Regions from separate parts of the Clostridium aquiflavi genome, predicted to be linked through region 1. Evidence: riboswitches for the same ligand, from Rfam matches in the RefSeq annotation. Region 1 holds a riboswitch; the other holds the start of a gene.
What was found. Region 1 has a riboswitch for S-adenosylmethionine ahead of RGC78_RS01965 (O-acetylhomoserine aminocarboxypropyltransferase/cysteine synthase family protein). Riboswitches for the same ligand answer to the same signal wherever they lie in the genome.
Positions count from the first base shown of each region.

Region 2: another riboswitch for S-adenosylmethionine. It lies ahead of RGC78_RS13085 (methionine ABC transporter ATP-binding protein); the one in region 1 lies ahead of RGC78_RS01965 (O-acetylhomoserine aminocarboxypropyltransferase/cysteine synthase family protein).

Region 1 is NZ_JAVJAN010000004.1:36,762-40,986, forward strand. Features, by position in the region: gene RGC78_RS01955 (beta-class carbonic anhydrase) at 31-591, opposite strand; gene RGC78_RS01960 (5-formyltetrahydrofolate cyclo-ligase) at 841-1,422, shown strand; SAM riboswitch class I at 1,509-1,621, shown strand; gene RGC78_RS01965 (O-acetylhomoserine aminocarboxypropyltransferase/cysteine synthase family protein) at 1,753-3,018, shown strand; gene thrS (threonine--tRNA ligase) at 3,327-4,225, opposite strand, start outside.
Region 2 is NZ_JAVJAN010000037.1:26,163-30,387, forward strand. Features, by position in the region: gene RGC78_RS13075 (MetQ/NlpA family ABC transporter substrate-binding protein) at 1-751, opposite strand, end outside; gene RGC78_RS13080 (methionine ABC transporter permease) at 800-1,438, opposite strand; gene RGC78_RS13085 (methionine ABC transporter ATP-binding protein) at 1,438-2,403, opposite strand; SAM riboswitch class I at 2,593-2,701, opposite strand; gene RGC78_RS13090 (histidine kinase) at 2,864-4,093, opposite strand; gene RGC78_RS13095 (ATP-binding protein) at 4,196-4,225, opposite strand, start outside.

The DNA.
Region 1 (4,225 bases):
GTATTAAAATTAAAATAAGAATATATTTATTTAAATATCGCCATTTACAATAATATCGATCTTTCCTGTATCTGGGCTGATAATTAATCCATGAACTCTTATGTTCTTAGGAATTAAAGGATGATTTTTTATCATTTTTACGCTTTCTTTTATAGAATTTTCAACAGATTCAAATCCATGAAGCCATGATTCAATATTTATTCCAGAATTATTTAGAATAGATAAAGTATCATTACTTATTCCTCTATCAACCATCTTACTTATAAGAGTTTTGGTATTTAAATTACTCATACCGCAACCGTGATGCCCTACTACAAATATATCTTCAGCTCCAAATTCATATATTGCAACTAATATACTTCTTATTACGCTACCAAATGGATGAATTACAGTTGCACCAGCGTCTTTTATTATTTTTGCATCTCCATTCTTTATATTCATAGCCTTAGGTAATAATTCTGTTAATCTAGTGTCCATACATGATAATATAACCATTTTCTTTTTAGGAGTTTTGGTTGTAATAAACTCTTCAAATTTTTTACTTTCTACAAAGTCGTTATTATATTTCATTATTTCTTCTAATTTACTCATTTGTTGCCCCACCTTTATTATTTTATATTAAATAGATTATACAATTAAAGTTTTATTTATTAAATACTATTTTAATAAATGATTTATATTAAAAATTAACATAAACTATTAATTTTATAAAAATAGTTAAAGTTTAAGTTGTTTATAAATTAAATTTTAGCTATACTTGTTCATAATAAAATATAGTATTAATATTATGGGGAAGTTTTATTCATAATAATTAAAAATGTTGTAAGGGGCGAAATAGTAATGAATATCTCAGAGGAAAAGAAAGAATTAAGAAAAAAAATACTAAAAATAAGAAAAGAAATGGATATTAATAAGAAAAGAAATTTTGATAATATAATTCACAATAAATTTTTAAAAAGTAAGTTTTATTCACAGTGTAGAAATATTTTTGTGTATATTTCTTATGATTCTGAAATTGACACTAAAACTATAATAAGAAAAGCATTAGAAGATGGAAAAAATATTTATGTTCCTAGAACAAACTATAATACAAAATTGATGGAGGCTGTTAAAATATCATCATTAGAAAATCTTATAAAAGACAAACATGGAATTTTACAACCTACTGAAAGTGGATTAGCAGTTGAATTAGAAGAAATTGATTTGATAATTATGCCAGGTGTAGCTTTTGATAATAATGGGGGCAGAATGGGATATGGCGGAGGATTTTATGATAGATATATGAGTAAATGCTCAAAAAATATACAGAAGATTTCTTTAGCATATGATTTTCAAATATTAGATAATGTTCCAATGGACAGCCATGATACAAGGGTTAATTCTATTATTACAGAGAATAAAGAAATTGTATGTAATATTTAAAATAATAACAATATAATAAAATATTTTTAAATTATGGTTGCAAATGTTAAAAAATGATATATAATATAAACATATTAAAAATAAATCTGTTATTAAGAATGGTGGAGGGACTGGCCCTATGAAGCCTAGCAACAGCTAACTTTAATGCGAAAGTTAGAATTGTGCTAAATCCTGCAGGAAATTTCCTGAAAGATAAGAGATGCATAGAAGTTATATATAAATTTGTTTTTATTAACTATTTCTCTATCTTTAAACAGGAGAAATAGTTTTTTTTAATGTATTAAAATATGTTTTAATAAATAAGCAATAAATTTTAGGGGGTAATAAAATATGAAAATTGAAACAAAATGTCTACATGAAGGATATAAACCAAAGAATGGAGAACCAGTAGCATTACCGATTTATCAAAGTACTACATATAGATATGATAGTACAGAAGCAATAGGAAAATTATTTGATTTAACAGCTGAAGGTCATATGTATTCACGTATATCAAATCCAACAGTTGGAGCTGTAGAAGATAAAATAGCTTCATTAGAAGGTGGAATAGGAGCTCTTTGTACTAGTTCAGGTCAAGCAGCATCTTTAATAAGTATATTAAACATTTTAAAAGCTGGGGATCATATCATTAGTGCTGCAACAATTTATGGGGGAACAATTAATTTGTTTGCAGTAACACTTAAAAGATTTGGAATAGATTGTACATTTGTTGATCCTGATGCTTCAGAGGAAGAAATACAAAAAGAATTTAGAGAAAATACTAAAGTTGTTTTTGGAGAAACTATTGCAAATCCAGCTATAGCTGTATTTGATATAGAAAAGTTTGCTAAAATAGCACATAAGAATAATGTACCTCTTATAATAGATAATACTTTTGCAACACCTATACTTTGCAGACCGATAGAATTTGGAGCAGATATAGTTATTCATTCTACTACTAAATATATGGATGGCCATGCAGTTCAAGTTGGAGGAGTTATTATAGATAGTGGTAATTTCGATTGGACAAATGGTAAATTCTCAGAATTTACAGAGCCAGATGAATCATATCATGGTGTAATTTATTCAAAAGATTTTGGAAAATCAGCATATATAACAAAAGCTAGAGTACAACTTATGAGAGATTTAGGAGCATATATACCAGCTAATGCTGCATTTCTTCTGAATTTAGGTCTTGAAACACTTTCAGTTAGAATAGAAAAACATTGTAGAAATGCTGAAAAAGTTGCAGAGTTTTTAAGTAATAACGAAAAAGTTGAATTTGTAAATTACCCAACAGTAAAAGGAAATAAGTATGAAGATTTAGCAAGAAAATACTTACCGAATGGTTGCAGTGGAGTAGTATCATTTTCAATAAAAGGAAGTAGAGAAAATGCTATCAGATTTATGGATAATTTAAAACTTGCAGAAAATGTAGTTCATGTAGCAGATATTCGTACATGCGTACTTCATCCAGCAAGTTCAACACATCGTCAACTTACAGATGATCAACTTGTAGCAGCTGGAATAACACCAGGACTTGTTAGATTATCAGTTGGACTAGAAAACATAGATGATATATTAGAAGATGTTAAACAAGCATTAGATCAAGTTTAATCAACATTTTCTTTAAGAAAATGTTGATATATGCATAAATAAAAAATAGGAAACAAATTATCTATATAAATGTTTCCTATTTTAATTTATTTTGTGATTTAAATAAAATGCGATATATGCAATAGGTAAAGTGGCATTGTAATTTGACTTTTAGAACTCTTAATGAGTATTGTCACATTTACTGCTTGTGGCAATTTTATATTGAGAGCAAGCTAAAATGGGACTATACTCATTTTAGTGTTCTTAAGTCTAATTACTCAGTCCAATTTACTTATGCATATATCGCATTTTCAGTGAATCAAAAGAAATTATCTTTCTTTTGTAGCTATTTCATTTAATAGTCTTTCAGTAAAGGCATCTAATTTTATAGCACCTTCATCATCATTCTTTCTGCTTCTTACAGAAACTTCGTTGTTAGCAGCTTCTTTTTCTCCAACAACTAAGATATAAGGAGTTCTTTCAAGTCTAGCTTCTCTGATTTTATAACCGATTTTTTCAGCTCTATAATCAGCTTCAATTCTAACACCTTTATTTCTTAATGATTTAACTACTGATTCAGCATAATCATTGTATTTATCTGATATTGGTAACACTTTTACTTGAACTGGAGAAAGCCAAGTAGGGAATGCACCAGCATATTTTTCTATAAGCATTGCTAAAGTTCTTTCATAACATCCAATTGATGATCTATGAATTATATATGGACGTTTCTTTTCTCCATTTTTATCAATATAGCTCATATCAAATCTTTCAGCTAAAGCAAAGTCGATTTGAACTGTGAATAATGTATCTTCTTTACCATGAACATTTCTACATTGTAAGTCAAGTTTTGGACCATAGAATGCAGCTTCATCATCAGCTTCAACATAATTAATTTTTAAATGATCTAAGATAGTTCTCATTGTATCTTGAGTTTTATTCCAAGCTTCAGGATCATTTATATATTTTTCAGTATTATTTGGATCCCATTTAGAGAATCTATAGCTTATATCTTCGTCAATTCCTAAAGTTTTCATTAGATATTGAATTAATTCAAGTACACCTTTAAATTCTTCTTCTAATTGTTCTGGAGTTACAATTAAGTGACCATCAGCTAAAGTGAATTGTCTAACTCTTATAAGTCCATGCATTTCTCCTGAAGATTCATTTCTAAATAGAGTAGAAGTTTCACCGTATCTTATAGGAAGATCTCTATAACTGTGTTGTT
Region 2 (4,225 bases), on a different contig from region 1:
ATGCTTTAATTTTTTCTTTTTCTTCATCACCTTTTTTAACAACAATTATATTTGAATAAGGTTTTGCTGCTTCAGAATTCTTATCTTCATTTATTATTGGATCTGATAATGGATTAAATCCTGCTGGTATTGCATAGTTTCCATTTATTACAGCTGCTTCAGAATCATCCAGTACCCTTGGTATACTTGCTGCTTCTAATTCATTAAATTTTAAATTTTTATTATTTTCTGTTATATCCTTTGGTGTAATTAATTCACCATCTGATACTTTTATAATTCCTTTTGAAGCTAATAATTTTAATGCTCTTGCTTCATTTGATGGATCATTAGGTATTGCTATTGTAGCTCCATCAGCTAATTCATCTAAACTCTTTATCTTATTTGAATATAACCCCATTGGTTCTAAATGAATTGCTGCTGTATAAACTAAATTTAATCCTTTTGATTCATTTTGTTCATTTAAATACGGAATATGCTGAAAATAATTAGCATCTAAATCCCCTTCTGCTAATGCTATATTAGGCTGAACATAATCAGTAAACTCAATTATTTCAAGCTTATATCCTTCTTTTTCAAGTATAGACTTTGCTATTTCTGCTATTTCTTTATGTGGTATAGGGGTAACACCTATTTTTATTGTTTTATCATCTTTATTGTAACTCTCTACCCCATTATTTATACTTCCGCATCCTGCTAAACTAAATATAAGTACTCCCGCTAATATTGTTGATAATATAGATTTCTTTTTCATATATTTTTCCCCCTTAAATTATTGCTTATTTTATAACTAATCTAAAATTTACTTTGATAATTTTCCATAAAAACAATTCCCTAAAAATTGTAGAAATTGTACAAATACGATTAATATTATACAAGTTACTATCATAAAGTCTGTTTCAAATCTTTGATATCCATATCTTATTGCTACATCTCCAAGTCCACCTGCCCCAAGTGTTCCTGCCATAGCAGAATAACCTACAATACTTATTAAAGCTAATGTTATTCCAGATACAATTGATGGTATTGCTTCTTTTAACATGACTTTAAATATTATTTGAAAATTTGAAGCTCCGAAAGACTTTGCTGCTTCTATTACTCCTTTGTCAACCTCTCTTAATGCAGATTCTATAATTCTTGAAACCAAAGGTGCTGCTGCAATTGTAAGTGGTACTATAGCAGCTAGTGTACCAGTAGATTTACCAACTAATAACTTGGTTAATGGCATAATTATTACCATTAATATGACAAATGGAAAACTTCTCAATGTATTTACTATAAAGTCTAAAATGGAATACATAAATTTATTTGGTTTTAAGCCATCATCTGAAGTAATAGTAAGAAGTATTGCTGGAACAAAACCTAATATAACTGAAAATATTGTAGAGGTTAAGACCATTATTAATGTTTGTTTTAAAGCTATTATTATAATTTCTTGCATTATTTAATCACCTCCAGCAAAATTTTCTTATTCTCTAAGTATTCAATTACTTTATCTTTATCACACTCATTTATATTTATAACGAGCCCTCCTAGAATCACATCTCTAAATTTTTCTAATTTTCCAGATACTATAGAAAAATCTATATTAAGTTCTCTTGCCATCTTTGTTATAACAGCATTCTCTGAAGAGTCATTAGAGAAAAACACTTTTATATTCACTCCAGTTGTTAGTAATATATTTTCATCTTCTTCTCCAAGAAACTTCTTTAAAGATGATTTAGGCTTTAAAAATAATTCCTCACATTTACCTTGAGATTTTACATTTCCACCTTCAAGCAATGCAACTCTTTCGCAGATTCCTTTTACCACTTCCATTTGATGAGTAACAATAACTATTGTTATACCAAGTTCCTGATTTATTTTTAAAAGTAACGATAGTATATCTTTAGTAGTCTTAGGGTCTAATGCTGAAGTTGCTTCATCACATAATAATATTTTAGGTTCTAGTGCTAATGCTCTTGCAATAGCTACTCTTTGTTTTTGGCCTCCACTTAGTTTAGATGGCTTATCCTTTGTTTTTTCCTCCAATCCCACTAATTTAAGAAGTTCCATAACTTTAGTTTGAATGTAATTTTTATTATACCCCCATGTTTCTAATGGAAAAGCTACATTATCAAAAACACTTTTTCTTTGCATAAGATTAAAATTTTGAAAAATCATCCCCAATTTTTTTCTAAAACTTCTTAAATCTTTGCCTTTTAAATCAGAAACATCATTTCCCATTATTTTTAAAGAACCTTTATTGTATGATTCAAGACCATTTATGCATCTAAGTAATGTAGATTTTCCTGCCCCACTATGTCCAATTATTCCATAAATCTCTCCTTCTTCTATGCTTATTGAAATATTGCTTAATACTTTTATTTCCCCAAATTTTTTCTCTAAATTCCTAACTTCTATCATTAGATTCCCCCCTTTGCACATTTTATTGTTAAATTAAAATGTTTTTTGCTTTTTGCTTATTGATGATTGTTTGCAAACTAAATTATAAATTAAATTATGCATAAATTTTCTTTGTTATAAATTTTATAGATAATAAATAAAGCGCCAGAGAATAAATCTCTAGCGCTTAATATACTAAATAAATTTACCCTCTCATCTATCAACTCCATAAGTTGCAGGATTTAGCACCATAAATGATAAGTAATCATTTGGTTGCCGGGTTTCATAGGGCCAGTCCCTCCACCGCTCTTGATAAGATATAACAAATATTAATTTTTAATTTATGTTTCAAATTATAATTCCATAATTTAAATTTGTCAATATTATTTTATATTACTTAACAAAAATATTATATCTTTTTTTAAGTAATATATTATAACAAATAAGTACCTATTATATTTTTATACAATTAGTAGTTTCATTAAACCAATGGTAAAGTTATTTCAAATTCACTTGAATAAAACATATTACTTACGTAAAGTGTTCCTTTATGATTTTCTAATAATTCTTCAGCTAAATCTAATTTTTTAGTATCTATTTTAATATCATTATTTAATAATCTAAACTTTCTTTTTTTATATAATTCTTTTACATTGCACTCTATGTTAATTATCAATTTATCTAAAATATTATAAGTTTGTATTCTTATAAAGCCTCTATTTCCATCTATACAATTTATTATATTATTTAACACTATATATAACTCTGACTCAGAAATCTCTAACAAAGTTCTATTTGCATTGTCCTCTATAATAATACATGTCTCTTCTTCTATAATTGGCTTTAATATTTTTGAAATAAACCTATTTTCATTTCCATTTATTTCTATAGATGATTTAACTTTATTATTGTTGTCTATTATATTTTCTAATGCTTCACCAAGTTTCTCTTCTTTGCTCATAAGATACAATCCATATAGATAAGAAATTTCTGCTCCTTGATCATGTTTAATTTTTCTTAAATCATTATTTTTCTTTTCTAATTCCATATTTAGTTTATTTATTTGTTCACTTTCTTTTTTTATACTACTAAAATATATAGAAGTTATAATGAAAAATATAAATAAATTTATAATCATAATATTCTTTAATAACGGATTATCAAAATCCATAATTTTATTTTGTACTATTATTCTATAATAAACAAACAAATTTATACCTATTGTTAAAGATATAAATATTTTATCTTTAACCATACATCTATAAAATCTGATTATATATTTCTTATATTTAAATAATATATACATACAAAGGTAATTTAACATAAATACTATAAAATACATTGTTTTTAGTAAATATACTCTTTCTAAATTTAATAATTCTATATATGGATAAAATATACCTATGATTATTATTGATAATATTACTATTAACGTATAAATACTATTACATATAATTTGTGCTGTTTTAAAATCCTTTTTATATAAAATTCCTATAATAATAATATATAAAATTCCATTGCAAACAATATCCATATTATCATTTATATATAAATTATTAATTATAATAGATAATATTAATAATAATACTATTGCTATTCCTAATTCTTTTTTACTTTTTTTACAATCTTTTTTCACACAAGAATTTATAATATTTAATATAACTAAGGCTTCTAAAAAAAGTTCTATTACACTTCCTAACATTATAATCATTACTTATCCCCTTCATATGTAGTAATTTAAAAAGTATTTTACCTAATAATAAAGTGTTGATATAATATCAACACTTTATTTTTAATATGTATTATTTAATAATTAATAATTTAAAGGCAGCTTTATTTCAAA